4 regions of the Pedobacter sp. 01N310 genome follow, and region 1 is predicted to be linked to each of the others. Evidence: riboswitches for the same ligand, from Rfam matches in the RefSeq annotation. Region 1 holds a riboswitch; each other region holds the start of a gene.
The links. Region 1 has a riboswitch for S-adenosylmethionine ahead of metH (methionine synthase). Riboswitches for the same ligand answer to the same signal wherever they lie in the genome.
Positions count from the first base shown of each region.

Region 2: linked by a shared signal. The riboswitch ahead of AC1DNH_RS01390 (transferrin receptor-like dimerization domain-containing protein) and the one ahead of metH (methionine synthase) in region 1 are both predicted to bind S-adenosylmethionine.
Region 3: linked by a shared signal. The riboswitch ahead of AC1DNH_RS04920 (SusC/RagA family TonB-linked outer membrane protein) and the one ahead of metH (methionine synthase) in region 1 are both predicted to bind S-adenosylmethionine.
Region 4: linked by a shared signal. The riboswitch ahead of AC1DNH_RS02775 (O-acetylhomoserine aminocarboxypropyltransferase/cysteine synthase family protein) and the one ahead of metH (methionine synthase) in region 1 are both predicted to bind S-adenosylmethionine.

Region 1 covers NZ_JBFTSB010000004.1:8,212-13,233, forward strand. Annotated here, with positions in the region: gene AC1DNH_RS09945 (S41 family peptidase) at 1-245, opposite strand, end outside; gene murQ (N-acetylmuramic acid 6-phosphate etherase) at 436-1,239, shown strand; gene AC1DNH_RS09955 (hypothetical protein) at 1,408-1,974, shown strand; gene AC1DNH_RS09960 (Bax inhibitor-1/YccA family protein) at 2,013-2,756, shown strand; SAM riboswitch class I at 2,870-2,974, shown strand; gene metH (methionine synthase) at 3,108-5,022, shown strand, end outside.
Region 2 covers NZ_JBFTSB010000001.1:403,685-408,706, forward strand. Annotated here, with positions in the region: gene AC1DNH_RS01380 (MFS transporter) at 1-1,139, opposite strand, end outside; gene AC1DNH_RS01385 (ArsR/SmtB family transcription factor) at 1,199-1,474, opposite strand; SAM riboswitch class I at 1,778-1,882, shown strand; gene AC1DNH_RS01390 (transferrin receptor-like dimerization domain-containing protein) at 1,962-4,184, shown strand; gene AC1DNH_RS01395 (SusC/RagA family TonB-linked outer membrane protein) at 4,200-5,022, shown strand, end outside.
Region 3 covers NZ_JBFTSB010000001.1:1,262,339-1,267,360, reverse strand. Annotated here, with positions in the region: gene AC1DNH_RS04930 (trypsin-like peptidase domain-containing protein) at 1-1,494, shown strand, start outside; gene AC1DNH_RS04925 (peroxiredoxin family protein) at 2,142-3,413, opposite strand; SAM riboswitch class I at 3,551-3,658, shown strand; gene AC1DNH_RS04920 (SusC/RagA family TonB-linked outer membrane protein) at 3,986-5,022, shown strand, end outside.
Region 4 covers NZ_JBFTSB010000001.1:740,854-745,875, reverse strand. Annotated here, with positions in the region: gene AC1DNH_RS02780 (hypothetical protein) at 1-956, opposite strand, end outside; SAM riboswitch class I at 1,168-1,278, shown strand; gene AC1DNH_RS02775 (O-acetylhomoserine aminocarboxypropyltransferase/cysteine synthase family protein) at 1,542-2,873, shown strand; gene AC1DNH_RS02770 (homoserine O-acetyltransferase family protein) at 2,919-4,016, shown strand; gene AC1DNH_RS02765 (homoserine dehydrogenase) at 4,149-5,022, shown strand, end outside.

The sequences.
Region 1 (5,022 bases):
TGGTGCAGAACGCTATCTATGGGTAAGTTTTGAAGCGAATCGGTATTGATATCATCAACATAATTACCGTTGATGATGTGTAAGATCTCATTTAATTTCTCATCGCTGTTGTTGGCGAGTTGAGGGCTCTTTTTAACGCCAAAACCTTGATCTTTAATAAATTTTATGCCCAAAAACATACCCACTATTAAAATTACAGAATAGCTTGCAGCGATCAGTACGTTATTTCGGGTGTTTTTTTTCATCAGCGTTACTGCAAATTTATGAAAATTAGCGAGTTGATATATTTTTTAACTGCATTTTCATGTCTTTTGTTTATAATATTTAACATTAATTAACGCGATGGAACAATAGGTTGAAATTTATGACAGATATTTTTAGGTTTTTACGGTAGTTTTTAGAAAGAATTTACCGAATTTTATCAAAATTAAATTTATGAATAGAGTTACCGAGCAAGAATCTAACTATAACCACATCGATCAGATGTCGGTGTTAGAAGTTTTGCAGGGCATTAATAACGAAGATAAAACTGTAGCATTTGCAGTTGAAAAATCTTTGCCTCAGATCGAAAAATTAACATCGGCAGTGGCCGAGCGAATGAAAAAAGGTGGCCGTCTCTTTTATATAGGTGCGGGTACCAGTGGTCGTTTAGGTGTAGTAGACGCATCAGAATGCCCACCTACATACGGTGTTCCTTTTGATTGGGTTGTTGGAATTATTGCCGGTGGAGATACAGCCATTAGAAGAGCGGTAGAATTTGCTGAAGATGACGCCGAACAAGCCTGGAAAGATCTTCAGGAATTTGAAATTAACGAGAAAGATTGTTTGGTTGGTCTGGCAGCGTCAGGTACTACGCCATATGTAATCGGCGGATTAAACACGGCACGTAAGCATGGTATTTTAACAGGTTGCATCGTTTGTAATACCGGCGGACCTATTGCTGCAGAATCGGATTTTCCGGTTGAAGTGGTGGTTGGCCCTGAGTTTGTAACCGGCTCTACCCGTATGAAATCTGGTACGGCTCAAAAAATGGTGTTAAACATGTTAAGCACTACCGTTATGGTTCAGTTGGGGCGTGTAGTTGGCAATAAAATGGTCGATATGCAGTTAACCAACCATAAACTGGTAGACCGCGGTACACAAATGGTGGCCGATGAACTAAATATAGGTTACGATGAAGCAGCTGAGTTGTTAACCCGTTACGGAAGTGTACGTAAAGCAGTTGAAGCAGGACACTAAGAAATGAGAGAAGGATAGAAGGATTGAATGAAAATGAATTAGTGAATGAAAGAATGATTGAAGGATAGGATGTAGAAACGATCTTAACATTCACTCATTCAAAACTCAATCATTCAATAACTTATCTAGTCACTCATTCAAAATTCAATTATTCAATAATTAAAGTATATGCACGAAATTGAGCCTTATTACCAGTGGAGAGATGATTATATTTCGGCAGAAGATGAGCGTTCGCCATTTTACAATACCGAATATTCAGAACTTTACTTCGATAAGCAGATTTACAATTTTTTACTGCACCCGCAATGGGACGAGTTTGGTTCGAATACCTTATACATGAAGGTGTTATACGCCGATTATGATCGCAGTTATGCCGTTATAGAATTTATAGGAGAATGGAACGATGCCATTAACAACGATATTATGCTGCTGAAACGCGATATTTTAGAGCTGATGATGGATGAAGGCATTAATAAATTTATCCTGATCGGTGAAAATATACTGAATTTTCATGCCTCTGATGACAGTTATTACGAAGAGTGGTTTCAGGAAGTAGAAGATGGCTGGATTGTTGGAGTTAATTTTCAGGAACACGTAATCACCGAGTTTCGCGATAATAACATCGATTATTACATTAACTTTGGCGGTGCATTTGACAATCTGCCATGGCGCACATTAAAACCTTTACAGTTCTTTAAAAAAGTTGAAGAATTGCTGACAAAAAGATTAAACTAAATATTTATTTTTATATAGTTAAATACACAAAATTTAAAATGGAACAACAAAATTATCAATATCAAAAAGACAGTGTTTTTGTACAGGAAAGATCTGTTTCTAAAAAATTCTTTGCAAACGTTTTCTTGTGGATGTTCGTGGCATTGTTATTATCTACGCTTTCTGCCTTTTATATTTCTAACAGTGAAAGTGCATTAAGATCGTTAATCGATTTTGAAACCGGCAGAAGAACTGCTTTAGGTTACGTAGCCATGTTTGCACCACTTGGATTAGTTTTATTAATGGGCGCGGGTTTTAACAAATTATCTTATGGTGCACTATTAGGCGTTTTTGTGCTTTTCTCTATTTTATTAGGAGTAAGTTTAAGCTTTATTCTCTTAATTTATACCGGGGCGTCTATAATTACCTGTTTCGCTGCGGCTGCGGGTATTTTCGGTATTATGGCATTTATGGGCTATACCACTAATATTGATCTCAGTAAGTTCGGCCCTATCTTAATGGTAGGTGTTGCGGGATTATTTATTGCGAGCATTCTTAACATGTTTATTAAAAGCGAACAATTTAGCCTGATTATGGCTTTTGTAGGTATTGCGGTATTTACTGCGTTAACGGCTTATGATGTGCAGAAAATTAAAAGAATTGGGATGGGAATTCAGGAGAGTGGAGAAGCAATTCCAGAAGCAGACACTAAAAAACTGGCAATAATGGCTGCTTTGAATTTATATTTAGATTTCATCAATATCTTCCTTTTCTTACTTCGTATTTTCGGAAGCAGAAAATAGTCATTAACAGAACAATATTCTTAAGGCCGTGCAGAATTGCATGGCCTTTGTAATTTTATTTGGTAGCAAAGCGATAAATTTTGGAATTGATGTTGCTTTGTTGCATTTTTGTATGCTTATTAAGAAAGACGGAGGGATTAGACCCAACGAAGTCTTAGCAACCTGTAACCATACAAGGTGCTAAATTCTATTCTGCAAATAGCGGAAACAGATAAGTTTAGGATTACGATTCACGTACCAACTTTTTAAATAAGCCTTTTAGAGACTTGAGACCATAGATTTGAGATTTGAGACATTGTGTCTTATCCACTCTCATATCTGATATCTCATATCTCAAATCTTACAACAAGAATGAGCATAAGAGAAGAATTAGAAAAACGTATTTTGGTGATTGATGGTGCAATGGGTACCATGATTCAGCGATATACCTTAACCGAAGAAGATTTTAGAGGGGAGCGATTTAAAAACCATCCCTGTGATGTAAAAGGCAATAATGATTTGCTCAACATCACACGTCCGGATATTATTAAAACAATACACCTGGAGTACCTGGCCGCTGGTGCCGATATTATCGAAACCAATACGTTCAGTACACAGCGCATTTCCATGGCCGACTACCAGATGGAAGACCTTTCTTACGAAATGAGTTTTGAGGGCGCGCGGGTGGCAAAAGAAGCTGTAAACGTGTTCATGGCTGCAAATCCAGGCCGTAAATGTTTTGTGGCCGGTGCTATTGGCCCAACCAACCGTACCCTTTCCATGTCGCCGAATGTAAACGATCCTGGTTTTAGGGCAGTTTATTTTGATGAGCTCGAAGCCGCTTATTATGAGCAGGTGCGTGGTTTGGTAGATGGTGGTTCTGATGTATTATTAATCGAAACCATTTTCGATACTTTAAATGCTAAAGTGGCTATTGTAGCCATTAAAAAATATGAAGAGGTAATTGGCCGTAAACTGGAGATTATGATTTCTGGTACCATTACCGATGCCTCTGGAAGAACACTTTCAGGTCAAACTGCCGAAGCTTTCTTAAACTCTGTAATGCATGCAAAACCGTTAAGTATCGGTTTTAACTGTGCTTTGGGTGCTAAAGAAATGCGTCCGCATATTGAGGAGCTTGCTGCAAAAGCTGGCTGTTATGTTTCGGCCTATCCAAATGCAGGTTTACCAAACGAGTTTGGTGCTTATGATGAACAGCCGCATGAAACGGCACATTTAGTTGACGATTTTATTGCCTCTGGTTTTGTGAATATTGTAGGCGGCTGTTGTGGTACCACGCCAGAGCACATTGGCTGTATTGCCAAAAATGCCCGAAAAGCAGAACCCCGTAAAATACCTGTATTGGAGCCTTACATGCGTTTAAGTGGGCTTGAGCCTGTAACCATCACCCCAGAAAGCATTTTTGTAAATATTGGTGAAAGAACAAATATTACCGGATCTCCCAAATTCTCTAAACTGATTTTAGGTGGAGATTATGAAGCCGCACTGGCCGTTGCTCTGCAACAGGTTGAAGGTGGTGCGCAGGTAATTGATGTGAATATGGATGAGGGGATGTTGGATTCGGAAGCAGCAATGACCAAATTCTTAAATCTCATTGCCTCCGAACCTGATATTGCCAAATTGCCCATCATGGTCGATTCATCCAAATGGTCGGTTATTGAAAATGGCTTAAAATGTTTGCAGGGAAAAGGAATTGTAAACTCTATTTCACTAAAAGAAGGGGAGGAGAAATTCCGCGAAAGTGCACGCAAAATTATGCAATACGGTGCTGCGGTAGTAGTAATGGCTTTTGATGAGCAAGGACAGGCCGATAATTATGAGCGCAGAAAAGAAATCTGTAAAAGAAGTTACGATATTCTGGTGCACGAAATTGGTTTCCCGCCAGAGGATATTATTTTCGATCCGAACATTTTAACTGTTGCAACCGGATTAGAAGAACATAATAATTATGCTGTCGATTTTATAAATGCCACACGGTGGATTAAAGAAAACCTACCTCATGCTAAAGTGAGCGGAGGGGTTTCTAATATTTCTTTCTCTTTCAGGGGAAATAATACCGTTCGCGAAGCAATGCACTCCGCATTTCTTTATCACGCCATTCAGGCTGGGTTAGATATGGGGATCGTAAATGCAGGGATGCTAGAAGTTTATCAGGAAATTCCACCCGAATTGTTAGAAAGGGTGGAGGATGTACTCTTAAACCGAAGAGACGATGCTACAGAGCGTTTGGTAGAATATGCCGATACCGTAAAATCGAAAGGTAAAG
Region 2 (5,022 bases), on a different contig from region 1:
TAATTAACCAATGCTTTCTTTCTTGAGTTTACAAAACTCAATAAGTAAGCCAGTAACAGAAGAGGCACTGCCATCCAGATTATTTCGTGGACACCAAACTTCGCGATTACAATGCCGCCTAAGAATGCGCCTAATGAAATACCGATATTATAGCAAGATGTTAAAAGACTGTTTACAAATTCCAATGCATTATGGGGAACGGATTGAGTGGTTCGAATGTTGGGCACTAAAAATCCACCTGTATGGATCATGCCCCATAAGGAAACAATAATTACCATAGGGATAAAAATTGTTCCAAAATAATAAGCCAATATTTGCACAGCTATCAAAAGAATAAAAAAGAACCGGCTGGTTAAGATTACATTTTTACCGAGTGCAATGCCCATTAACCAGTTACCAAGAATCCCCATTCCACCAAATAGGAGCAGCATAATGCTAATTTGAGCGCCGTTCATATTCGAAATGTTTTCAAGGTACGCGGCAAGGTAGCTATAGCTCGAGAACATGGCTGCAAGTGTAAGTACGGTGGAAACCAGGTTTAGCCAAAGCTTGGTATCCTTTAAAACATACAACTGGCTTTCAGCAGATTTTTCGCTGTTGCCCGGCATAGATGGCACAACAAATAGCAGGCCTAAAAAGGCAATTAAACTGATAATACTGGTTAAGAAAAAAGATGCCTGCCAGTTATGAAAGTAATCAGCAGCATAGGTAGTTAAGGGTACACCCAAAACCGTAGCGATGCTGAGCCCAGTCATGACGACCGATACTGCTTTGGCTCCGCCTTGTTTGAACGCTACTGCTAGCGAAATATTCCAGAACAGCGGGTGGAAGAAGGCAGGCAAAATCCTCGCGATCATCAAAATGGTAAAGCTAGGGGAAAAAGCTGAAAGCAGGTTTGAGAGTATAAAAACACCCAAAACAAGGCATAATAAGAACTTGCGATTGATCTTAGAAGTAAGGGCAGTTATAAATGGAGACGATACGGCAACTGTTATAGCAAAGGCACTTAATAACCACCCGGCTGTATCCACAGAAACGCCAAACTCCCTGCTGATCGTTGGCAAGATGCCGATAACGCCAAATTCGGTAGTGATAATGCCAAAGGCACCTAATGCCAGTATATATATAGACTTATTCATATATTCAAATATTTCGATGTGTATAGGTAATTTGTTTCTAATTTCATGTGTAAGTGCCCTTAATCCTTTAACGAATTTAGGCAGGCGATGTACTCATTGAGCACTTTCTCGTTCAGCAGGTATTTGAAATTACGTCCTTCTTTTTGAGGCAACAACAGGTCTRCATCAACCAGTTGCTTTAAATGGTGGGAAACGGAAGGTTGTGTCAGGTCTAAAAGATCATTTACTTCTGCACAATAGAGGCAATCTTTCTTTTTTTTAAATTCCTGTAAAATGGCTATCCTGTTGGTATCACTTAGTGCCCGGGATATCTTTTCTATCTTTTTGTTATCCATTTTTCTTGCTTTGCTCCAAATTAACAAGGGGTAAAGCCTTGGCAAAGGTAAATTTTAATATTGATATATAGAAATGTATCTATGTTTATTGATTGTTTTAGGATAAAGATTTTTAGTCATCAGGGAGATCCCAGTAAGAAGTGGCAAAATCCAAGATCTGGTTTGCATATATCCCTTTAGCAAGATCGAAAAAAAACAAAGGCAGTCAGTTTTAAAAAGACTGTCAACCGCGTTATTTAAATAAATAATATAAATCCTATAGGAATACTAGATTATTATTTTTAGCTTTGCATCATTATATAATACTTATCCAGAAAGACTGAGGGAAGGGCCCTATGACGTCTGAGCAACCTATACACTTGTAAAAGGTGCTAATTCCTTTCTGCCCAAGGGTGGAGAAGATAAGTTGGTTATGCATCCGCATGCTAATTGATTTTGAGGTCGCTCAAAGTTTTTCTGGTAAAAGAACTCCTAAAAAAATCAGAAAATGAAGAAAACTTTTACACTTTTTACGGCTATTCAATTGCTCTGGCTTCCTTTATTGGCGCAGAATAGGCTGAGTGGATTTAAAACCCAAAATATTCCGATACAGCGTGTTATTGAGCAGAAATTTGATGCCGGGCTTAATAAAGAAAATATAGGGGCTACCATAAAAGAACTTTCTGCCAACCCTCACCACTTGGGTGCTAAAGGAAGTAAAACAGTAGCAGAATCTGTATTGAAAAAGTTTAGAAGTTATGGCTGGGACGCAAAAATAGAGACTTATTATGTTTTGTTTCCAACGCCTAAAGCCCGTTCGGTAGAACTTTTAGGGAGCAACAAATACAGTGCCTCGCTTGAAGAAAAGGCTATTAAGGAAGATTTAGCAACCGCACAGCAAGGGCAATTGCCTCCTTACAATGCCTGGAGTGCCGATGGTGATGTTAGTGCAGGTCTTGTTTTTGTAAATTACGGTCTACCAGCTGATTATGAAAAGTTGGTGCGTTTAGGTATCAGCGTAAAAGGCAAGATTGTTATTGCAAAATATGGCAGATCGTGGCGGGGCACTAAACCTAAGATAGCCTACGAACATGGTGCGGTGGGCTGTATCATTTATTCGGACCCAAAAGATGACGGCTTTGTGAAAGGAGATGTATATCCGCAAGGCGCCTACAAGCCAGAATTTGCTGTTCAACGGGGATCGGTAATGGATATGGTAATTTATCCCGGTGATCCATTAACACCCGGAATCGGTTCTACCAAGAATGCCAAAAGGTTGGAGCGGGCAGATGCCAAAACGATTCTTAAAATTCCGGTTCAGCCCATTAGTTATCACGATGCTTTGCCATTGCTTGCTGCACTTAAAGGTGAGGTGGTACCTACCGATTGGAGCGGTGGCTTGCCCGTTACCTATCACATTGGCGATGGAAGTACCGTGGTCCGTTTAAACCTGGCTTTTAACTGGGATATTGTGCCAGCATACAATGTTGTAGCAAAACTTGAGGGAAGTAAATTTAAAAATCAGTGGATTATACGTGGTAATCATCACGATGCCTGGGTAAATGGCGCTGCAGATCCGGTAAGTGGGCTGGCCTCCCTTTTGGAAGAAGCAAAATCTATCGGAAAATTGGCAAAGGCAGGTATAAAACCTAAACGAACACTTGTTTATATTGCCTGGGATGGAGAAGAACAATCGCTTTTAGGTTCAACAGAATGGGTAGAAGACCATGCAGACGAGTTAAACAGTAAAGCGGTTGCCTACATCAATTCGGATGGCAATGGCCGTGGCTTTTTGGAAGCTGGCGGTTCCCATGCTTTAGAAAATTTTGTTTCAGAAATTTCGAAAGATGTAAAAGACCCTCAGGTTGGTTCTAATATTTTTGAGCGGTGGAAAGCCAATAAAACCATTTCTACAGCCTCGCTTACCGACCGTAAGAAAATACAAGATAGCCAAACACTCGATCTGGGCGCGCTCGGCACAGGATCAGATTATTCAGCGTTTTTGCAGCACCTCGGCATCCCTACTTTAAGCCTTGGTTTTGGCGGGGAAGATGAAGGAGGAGAGTACCATACCAATTTCGATACTTACGACAACTTTGTGAAGTTTAAAGATCCAGGTTTTGAATACGGATTGGCCTTATCGCAAACGGCTGGCCGGGCGGTATTACGTTTGGCCAATGCAGATGTACTTCCATTTAATTTTTCTAATCTTCAGGCTAAAATAGCGACTTATGTTACTGAAGTAAACGCTTTGGCAAAACAGCTTAGGGAAGGTGCTCAAAGCCAGAATAAGCTCGTTTTAAGTGGTGCTTATCAGCTCGCCAACGATCCTAAAGAAAACTTGAAAAATCCTCCTGTACAGGTTGAATTACCAGAGTTTGATTTTAAAGCACTGAACTTAGCAGTAGATAGTTTAAAAACTGCATCATCAAAACTTGATCAGATCGTATCTGCTGCACTCGCTTCGGATACTAAAACTGATCAACTCAATACCTTACTTTTTCAGGCTGAAAAACAATTGCTTCTACAAGCAGGTTTACCTGGGCGTCCGTGGTATAGGCATAGCATTTATGCCCCTGGTCTGTACACCGGCTATGGCGTTAAAACCCTTCCCGGTGTGAGAGAAGCCATTGAGCAGTACCATACAAAAGATGTACAGGTACAAATTCTCGTGTTAACAACTTCAATCTCAAAACTCACTCAATTTCTCAACCAGACCAATCATCCTTAATTATAATCCATAAAAATGAAACTATTTTTTACCCATTTAATAGTCTGCTTTGTTTTGCTTAGCAGTTTGCAGGCTTTTGCTCAAAATACCATTCGCGGTAAGATCACCGACAGTAAAGATAAGCAAGCACTTATTGGCGCTACCATAAAATTAAAAGGTACCAAAATCGGCACCAGCACCAATGGTAAAGGAGAATTTAATTTAAACTTATCTCAAAAAGCTGATAGTATCATCATCCATTTTCAGGGCTATTTAGAACAGGTTGTAGCTATCAATAACCGATCAGAAATTAATGTGGAATTGAAAGAAGATGTCCATCTTTTAGCTGATGTGGTGGTTACGGGCGTTGCAGAAGGTACCAGTCGCAAAAAGTTGACCTTTGCCCTAACAAAAGTGAATAACGATCAGATTAATACCGTTCCGGCTACAGATGCCTCTCAAACTTTAAGAGGAAAGGTTGCAGGGATCCAGATCAGTCAATCTTCTGGTAATTCGGGGGCAACGGTTTATCTGCGCGGCGCTAAATCGGTATCGGGCAATATTGCGCCGCTTTTGGTAGTGGATGGGTTTGTAACCGCATTAAACCTGTCTGACTTAAATCCGCAGGATATAGAATCGATTGAAGTGGTTAAAGGCGCAGCGGCTTCGGCCCTTTATGGTACCAGGGGTGAAGGCGGAATTATCCAGGTGCTCACCAAAAAAGGAAAAGGTACCGGAAAGGTGAATATTATTGTCGATAATGAATTTGGCTTAAGCAATGTGCAAAATACGCCGCCAACTTCTCAGTTTCATCATTTTAAGGTTAATTCCGATGGTTCATTCGTGCTTAACGGCAACG
Region 3 (5,022 bases), on a different contig from region 1:
CAGTTTAGTGGGGTGGTGGTTAGTGCCGATGGTTATATCCTAACCGCTGCACACACCATTTTGCCCGGTAAAAATTATAAGGTTTTTTTTCCTGATGGCCGCGAATGCATCGCGCTGGCACTTGGTAAAATAGAAAATAAAGAGACGCCAGGCATTCCAGATGTGGGCATGATGAAAATTACCGATAAAGGCACCTATCCATTTGCTGAGATGGGTTATTCGGCAAGTTTGCTTAAAAACGAACCTTGTATCAGCATTTCTTATCCCGAAACCTTAAATCAAACGATGCCAACCTTAAGGTTAGGGAATATTGCAGAAGTGAAAAATGAATATGGTTTTATCCGCTCCACCTGCAAAATGGAACCAGGTGATTCTGGCGGCCCTTTATTTGATTATTATGGCCGCGTAATCGGATTGCACAGTGCCATTGATGTTTCGGAAGAAATGAATTTCGAAATTCCTGTTGACCTTTACCGCCGTTATTGGACGGCTTTAAACAGCGAAAAACTTTATACCGTTTTCCCTGAAAAGAGGGATAGTGTGAAAACAGATCCCTTGTCTTTGCTATTACAGAAAGAAAGCAAACAGAAGGCTTTACACCCTGATTTTAATATGCCAACGCTTAAAAACAGCTGCTTTTCCATCAAAAGTATGATAAAAGGAAAAAACCAGGATATTTACGCCGCTTTATTGAATGTTAACACAGCAAATGGAGCTAAAAAACAACTTCTACTCAGTAAAAACACGATGGTTGGCGAACAAGCAAAAGGTGATATTAATGGAGTTGCGGTGCCAATTAAGTTAATAGGAAAAGATCAGGAGAATGACCTGGTTTTATTTGAACTTGACCAACGGATAACCGGTGGGATTGATTTAAATATTTCTGATAGCGACAGCGTTAGAATAGAGATGGGTAAACTTCTTTATAGCATTGATCCTGCTGGCAAGGTGATGCGCAGTGTTTTGGGCAGTAAGCTATTTAATTTGCCGAAAATTAATAGTCAGCCTTATTTAGGCGCAATGGTGGTTTATAATTCCAGTCCCGTTCAGTTTTCGTTAATCAAAGAAGGCAGTCCGGCAGAAAAAGCAGGCATAAAAGTTGGCGATGAACTGATCAGCATGAATGGTAAACTGATAAAAAAAGCGAGTGAATTTGCCCCAGAAATAATGAAATATTGGGCAGATGATGAGGTTTCTTTTGAATGGGAAAATGCTTCAGGTAAGATGAGTAAAACATTAAAACTAGAGGGGCGGGGTCACTCGGTATTTAATCACCCGGCAGAGAAATTTGAAGGTGGAAAGTCGGAGCGAAGAGATGGCTTTAATGCCATTTTTACTCACGATTCAGCCGTTAAGATCAATGCATGCGGTTCTCCTGTTTTCGATTGGAAGGGTAATTTTTATGGGATTAACATCGCCAGGTTTAGCCGAACAACCACTGTAGTGGTTCCAAAGAAAACGATAATAGATTTTGTTTTGAAGACTATTCAGTAAAGTATCTTCCTAATCTTGTCTAAAAATAAATGTCATTCTGAACGCAGTGAAGAATCTCAGGCTAAAGAGAGTCGGACCAAAATTTCTCTATTGGAATAAATCTATCTTAAAAAGATTCTTCACTGCGTTCAGAATGACAACTATGGGATGTCACCCTGAGCGTAGTCGAAGGGCTTTTATTTGCGATTTATTAATCTCAACAAGTCTTCGACTACGCTCAGACTGACAACCACGGCGTTTAACTTAATGACATTAATGATGCCGCTACGCCCGGGGCTAAGCACTTTTTTTCTGCAAGGAAGCTGATGCATACGTAATTACCTGAATTTATCTAAACACCCCGGCCCTGTGATGAATTAACTTTGGTAAGCTCGCTTTCGGCTTTGTTTACTACACAGCCCCCGGTAAAATAAACCTTATTGTAGCGGCTATCCTTTTTGTTGCAAGACTATAATCGTTTATGCAATTAATTCACAAAAAGATAGAAGCGGAAAGAAGGACTGCTTAAACCGAAGAGCGCTGCACCTGCTTTCCAAAAAACAATACGTTATGCATAATTATTCTTTCAAGTAGGTGGTGTCTCACCGACCACTGAGGAAGATTCTTCACTGCGTTCAGAATGACAACTAAGGAATGAAACGATGAGTCTATTTCTTCAGCAAGGTATCAATCTCTGTATTAAATTCTTTCACAAATTCATCATAAAATTTACCGGTTGCGGGGCCATTAAAACCCGTATGGATCTGCGCTACATTGCCCTGTTTATCGATGATTATTGTGGTTGGAAACGATAAAAAAGAATCGAGTGCAGGCAACGATTCTGATACGACCTGCTTATCGGCAGTACCTGCAATAACCTGGTCGTAATCTATTCCAAAACGTTCGCGGAAACGCGTCATCACCTTTTTTGCATATTCAGGTTCGGTTGAGCGTTCATAATGCAAAGCAATAATTTCTACACCACGTTTCTTGTTTTCTTTATACCAGGGCGCAATAAAAGTAGCTTCATCAACACAATTTGGGCACCAGCTTCCGGTTATGGTTAAAATCACCACCTTGTTTTTATATTTTTCATCCTTTAACGAAATCTTTTTACCGTTTACATCAGGAAAGCTAAAATCAAGCGTTTTGTAGCCTTTTTTCAGGTAGGTAAGTTTGTAAGGATCGGGCAGTGCAGCATCTTTATTTTTAGTTCCGGTAAAAGGCTGGCTTCCCCTTGCGCCTAAAATTTCGCCGGTTAATGAGCCATCTGCTTGGAAAGTTCCTTTGTAATAGGAAGGAGAGGAGCCAATAAAGCTCGAAAGTTGAAATTCATTTCCTTCTACTACACCTTCCAGATAACGTGAATCGCCTGTTACACGGAGAAAAGTGCCGGTAAGTTTGTTACCAGTTTGCTTAAATAAACCTACTGTTTTCTCTTCCTTACCATTTGGCGATTTAAAAACTACATCATAACTGCCAGAATAGTCTGCCTTTGCAGGTTTATCTGTTGTTTTAAAACGGTAATTTTTTCGTTCAGCAACAATGGTTAAAGGTTTGCCGGCTTTATCCTGTTTCCTTAATGTGCCTGTTAATTGATCACCATCTATTGCAAATGCGAGTTCGTTATCAAATTGATCCAGTTTTACGAAAAGCGAATCAGCTGTTTGTTTTACAAGGCCACCTTCGAAACTTTCTTCAGCATTGCGGAAGTATAATTTCTGCTGACCGCTTTTTTCGCTGATTTCGAAGTTAAAGGGGATTTCTAATCCTTCCTTAACCTTAGCTATTCCACGCCAGATGCCGAGGGCAACAAAAACATTTTGTTTTTTCTCTTTAAGCTTTGCTGCTTGATTATTTGCTAATGCAATATGGTTCTGAGCATAGGTGAAAGTTATTGATATAGCCAATACGGCTGTTAAAATGGATTTTAGTTTCATTGGGATGTGTATTTGTCGACTAAACTAGTAGACAAATATATGGATGTAATTGGCAAAGAAAAAATTTTTCAACAAAAATCTATAAAAACTATAGGATAAATGGAATTAATTATACCTTTGCCCCAGTTATTTTAAAATACTTATCAAGAAAGGCGGAGGGAATGGCCCTGTGAAGCCTTAGCAACCATCTAAATTTTTAGAAATGGTGCTAATTCCATCCCAGATGAATCTGGGGTAGTTAAGTCAGTTGTTTGCGTTATCCTTATAAGAACTATATGGAGCACTTCTGATTTAAGGGGTGCTTTTTTTTTGCCCTGAATGCGTTCTTGAAATTAAATTATGCATTAAATAAAATCATTCAAATGAAAAAGACAGACGAGCTGAAATCTATTAATGTAAACCTTAACGCATGCTTCCGAATGCGTGGAGTCTGTTAAAATTGCTCCATTTTAACAGGCTTTTTTAGGCTAACCATTCCTTTTTCTCTTTAAAAACAAATACACTTTTAGCCGTGGTAAAATTGTTTTACCCAAAATTATTATCCCTTTTAATTGATTATTAACTACACACTTATGTTTAAAATTTTAAAGTCAATAGCGTTTATCTTTCTGCTCTTTATTGTGCAAAAGCTTTCCGCTCAAAATGCCGCGGTTACCGGAACGGTAAAGTCGGCAGATGGTGAAACACTCCCTGGTGTTTCCATTTTAATAAAAGAAACCAAACAAGCCACCATTTCTGATGCAAAAGGAGCTTTTTCTATTCATGCACCAGATAAGGGTACATTGGTATTTTCTTATATCGGTTTTAAGAGCCAGGAAATACAGATCAATAAAAACGCCGGCCCCATTTCGATCATTCTTCAGTCAAGCGATAATGCGCTTGATGAGGTAGTGGTTACTGCATTGGGTATTTCGAGGCAGAAGAAATCGCTTGGTTATGCTGTTCAGGAATTAAAAGGACAGGATTTGGCCGAAGCTAAAGAGTCTAACCTGGTAAATGCACTGGCCGGAAAAATAGCAGGTGTAAGGGTAACCAATAGTCAGGGGAGCATGGGTTCCTCGCGTGTGGTCATCAGGGGGGAAACATCTATTGCCGGAAATAACCAGCCATTATTTGTGGTTGATGGGATTCCGGTAGATAATTCTCAGTTAAATTCGGCTGGGGCCAGAGATTATGCCAATACCATTTCAGACATTAATCCAGAAGATATAGAATCGATGAGTGTATTAAAAGGACCAAATGCCGCTGCATTATACGGTTCGAGGGCTGCGGCAGGTGTCATCCTCATTAAAACCAAAACAGGTAAATCGAAAAAAGGATTAGGCATTGCCATCAATTCAAACGCGGTTTTAGAAACCTTGCTTACGCTACCCGTGTATCAAAATGCTTTCGGTCAGGGATCGGAGGGCAAATTTAGTTATGTAGATGGTGCAGGTAAAGGCATTAACGATGGAGTAGATGAAAGCTGGGGTCCTAAATTGGATGGTAGGCTAATCCCACAATTTTATTCGAAAGGAGTAGCCGTTCCATTTGTGGCGCATCCTGATAATGTACGTGATTTCTTCCAAACCGGATATTCATTAAACAATGGGGTATCTATTGCAGATGC
Region 4 (5,022 bases), on a different contig from region 1:
TTAGTCTGCGCTAAACGTTGCGAGCCTGTATTAGCTGGGCAGGCAATGTCACCAGCAGCATCATATATTAATTTTGTACCACCAGCCAATAATTCTTTAGGTACATAAACCTGTACCTTGGTAATCGAATAACCAGAAGGAAAATAACGTACATAATAACCGTCAGGGTGTTTGGTCCAGATACCGCTTGGCACATCGCTTCTTGGTGGCGCCATACCCGCTATAATCGCATATTTTTCCATATCAGCATAAGTATAATTCCCAGACGAAACCAGTTGACGGATATTATTTTCTGTTTCAAAAACAGCCCTCACCCCCGATGGTAACTGGTCTTTAGCCTTTTCCATTACATCGAAAGGCAAAACACCTAAAGCACCACCTTCCAATTGTGTAAGTTGTTTTGGTGTTAATAATTTAATGGCAGTTACTTTAACCTGTCCGTTAAAATCGGCAAATTTTGTTCTTGCAATAATGGTCCATAATAATGCCTGAATATCGTGCTGGTCTACATCAGGATGTTTCTCAGCGCTTTTCAGTATAGAAACCACAATTTCTTCCTTCGGGCCTAAAACAGGTGCAAACATGTAACCATCACCCTTTGATGGGGCAAAAGTTCCTGCTTTTAGACAATAACTTTTATTGGTCATTTCGTAAAGCCCCTCACAAAGCACAAAACCACCATCTGGATTTTTAGGCAGTAAATACAAGGGCTGGGCTTTTAAATTTAATGAATTAATAAAATCAGGCAGCTTTTCGCCTTCTCTATTTACGTCTTCAAAATTAGTGGTAATGGCAGCAGGTTGTTTTAAAAACTTGTCTACGCCTAAAGCTTTAGCACCCTGGGCAGTGCCCACTTTTAATAATTTATCTTTTAAGCCTCCGAATTGAGCATTTACATTATTTAAACAAGCAATAGTAAACAACAGGCCTAAACATAGTGATTTTGTATTTTTCATCATAATTAATTTAGATAGGTACCACAAACTTAGAATTTTAAGCGTTAATTCAGTATTAAAGTTTCAGATTGTCATTGCATCATAAAAATACGCAATTCATTTTCAATGAGTTAATGTAATTTCGAAATTTTATTTTGTGGATTAAAATTAAATTCAGACATTTGAAATATTATTTGGCAGATAGCTAAATAAAAGTCAATCTTCACGGGTTGATTTATAAAGAAGTGGCGAGAGACTGGCTCGATGACCCACTGGCAACCCTCAGAAAGAGAAGGTGCCAATTCCTGACCGGATAACATGGTGTTATTTGGAGATATAAATTAGAACTGATGAAAACATTAAATCTTCAATCGCTAAGCGAACCCAGTACAGACCTTAAAAAGGTAGAACAAGCTTCTATTTCTTTTATTTGTTGTGATATGCGTGCGTTTACTTGTATGTGCTGTTGCATACAGTAATTTAAAAATCTTCCTTTTTTGTTTCTTTCAAATTGGAAGGTCCCGGGAAACCGGGATACGCCCTGCTAGGTTTTAGGATTATCCTAATTTCTGCTATCTAATCACATCAACTAAAAAAATAGAAATTATGTCAACATCATATAAATTTGAAACTTTACAACTGCACGCTGGCCAGGAAATAGATCCAACAACAGGATCAAGAGCTGTTCCTATTTACCAAACCACTTCTTATGGTTTTAAAAATGCAGAACACGGCGCCAATTTATTTGCCTTAAAAGAGTTTGGTAATATCTACACCAGGATCATGAATCCAACCAGCGATGTTTTCGAAAAACGTATTGCCGCTTTAGAAGGTGGCGTGGCAGCTTTAGCAGTCGCATCGGGGCAAGCCGCTCAATTTATCGCACTAAATAACATATTGGAGGCTGGTGATAGCATCGTTTCTTCATCTCACATTTACGGCGGAACCTATAATCAATTCAAAGTAGCTTTTAAGCGCTTGGGTATTCATGTCGATTTTGCAAATCCAGATGTACCTGAAGAATTTGAAAGTAAAATAACCGATAAAACAAAAGCAATCTTTTTAGAAACCATTGGCAACCCTGCATTTAGTGTGCCTGATTTCGAAAAAATTGCCGCAATTGCAAAAAAATACGATCTACCATTAGTGGTCGACAATACTTTTGGTGCAGGAGGTTATTTGTTTAAACCATTGGAACATGGCGCCAACATTGTTGTAGAATCTGCAACTAAATGGATCGGCGGGCATGGAACAAGTATTGGCGGGGTTATCGTTGACGGTGGAAATTACAACTGGGGCAATGGGAAATTCCCTCAATTCTCTGAGCCTTCAGAAGGTTATCATGGTTTGGTTTTCAGCGATGTTTTTGGTATCGGCGGACCATTTGGTAACATCCAGTTTATCATCCGTGCCCGGGTAGAAGGATTAAGAGATCTGGGACCTGCCCTATCGCCTTTCAATTCTTTTCTTTTATTACAAGGATTAGAAACTTTATCACTCCGCGTTCAGCGCCATGTAGATAATGCGTTAGAATTGGCAACCTGGTTAGAAAACCATCCACTAGTTAAAGAAGTTCAGTACCCTGGCTTAGCCAGCAGTAAATATAACAACCTGGCTAAAAAATATTTAAGCAATGGTTTTGGCGCAGTTTTGTCTTTCGAATTAGCTGGAAGCAAAGAAAATGCATCACAGGTAATTGATAACTTAAAACTGGCGTCGCACCTGGCCAATGTGGGTGATGCAAAAACGCTGATCATTCAGCCTTCTGCCACAACGCACCAGCAATTAAGCGAAACAGAGCAATTAGCAGCAGGAGTAAAACCGAATGCACTGAGGGTTTCGGTAGGCATTGAGCATATTGATGATATTAAAGCCGATTTCGAACAGGCATTTGCAACCATTAATGCTACAGTTCCCGCAGAGAATTTACAAGCCTAAACCCTAAACCCCTTTATGGGCTTTTAACAACAACAACATTACAAAATGCATAACAGTAAAAACGATAATGTAAAATCCACTTCAGGGAATTTTGCATCAACATATAGTTATAACAAACAGTTTAAATTAGAGAGCGGAAAAAAGATCCGTAACCTGCAAGTTGCTTATCAAACTTATGGCAAATTAAATGCAAATAAAGATAATGTAATTTGGGTTTGCCATGCACTTACCGCCAATGCTGACGTTTTTGAATGGTGGGAAGGTTTGTTCGGCGAAAATGCTTTGTTCAATCCCGAAGAGCATTATATCGTTTGCGCTAATGTTTTAGGCTCGCATTACGGCAGCACAAATCCATTAAGTACTAATCCCGTAACAGGCTTACCTTATTACCTTTCGTTTCCGCAGTTTACTATCCGCGATTTAGTATCGGCACACCAGTTATTGGCTTCGCATTTAGGCATTGATTATATTAAATTATTGATCGGAGGTTCTTTAGGCGGACAGCAAGCTGTTGAGTGGAGTATTTCGGAGCCGAATAAAATTGAAAACCTGATCTTGATTGCGACTAATGCAGCCCATTCTCCATGGGGAATTGCTTTTAACGAAAGTCAGCGTTTGGCCATTACTACCGATAGAACTTTTTATGCCAACCAGCCAAACGGTGGCAGCAAAGGTTTAAAAACAGCCCGTAGCATTGCACTTTTAAGTTATAGAACCTACAGTGCTTACGGCAGTACACAGGTAGAAAGCGTAAACGATAAAACCGACAATTTCAGATCCTCTTCTTATCAGAATTATCAGGGAGAAAAACTGATTAACCGTTTTAACGCCTACAGTTATTATTATTTAACCAAAGCAATGGACAGCCACAATGTGGGCCGTAACCGCAAAAGCATTGCTGATGCACTAAAATTAATTACGGCAAATACTTTGGTAATCGGGATAGAAAATGACGTTTTGTTTCCTTTATCGGAGCAAAAATACCTGGCCGATCATATCCCAGGAGCAGAATTTAGTGCCTTGCACTCAGATTATGGTCACGATGGATTTTTAATCGAAACAGATGCCTTGACTAACGTAATTGGAAACTTCATCAAAGAAAGCCGGAATAAAAAAATAATCAAACTACAGCATACCGCCTAGAGAGGTAAAAGGTAGAGGGTGTAAAGGTTGAAGGTGAAAAACTGGGTACCATAATAAAATTTAAAATAAATCACAAAATAAGAACAGCTATATCGGTGTAATCCATCTATCTGTGTAATCACAAAAATAACAATGAGTAAGAATTTAAAAATCGGTTTATTTGGTTTCGGTGTTGTAGGACAAGGTTTATTGGATATTATCCAAAGCCAGAACCTAAACCTGGAGATCATTAAAATTGCAATAAAAGACCCAAGAAAGAAGCGTACCCTTAATAAAGATCTGTTCACCACTGATCGCAACGAAATACTGAACAATACAGAGATCAATACAATTGTAGAATTAATTAACGATGCCGATGCTGCTTACGAAATTGTAACCACTGCATTAAAAAACGGTAAAAACGTAGTTTCTGCCAATAAAAAAATGATCGCCACACACTTAAAAGAGCTGGTTGATTTACAACAAGAGTATGGTACTTCTTTATTGTACGAAGGGGCCGTTTGCGGCAGTATTCCAATTATCCGTAACCTGGAGGAATATTACGACAATGAATTATTCCATGCTTTGAGTGGAATTTTTAATGGCTCATCTAATTACATTTTGTCGAAAATATTTAATGAGAACCAAAGTTACGACTCGGCTTTAAAAGAAGCACAAGATTTAGGTTTCGCAGAAACCGACCCGATTTTGGATGTGGGGGGCTACGATCCGAAATATAAACTGGCTATTGCCACAGCACACGCATATGGTTTATTTGTAAATCCAGATGCCATTTTAAACATCGGTATACAGAACCTTTCTAACCACGACATTAAATATGCGCGTGAGAAAAACTTTAAAATCAAATTGGTTCCTACGGCACGTAAAGTGAATACAAAAGATATCGTAACTTATGTACTACCGAAGCTGGTAGCTAAAGATGATTTCCTTTACAACGTAGAAAACGAGTACAATGCAGTTGCAGTTCAGGCGGCTTTTGCTGATAAACAATTTTTCTACGGTAAAG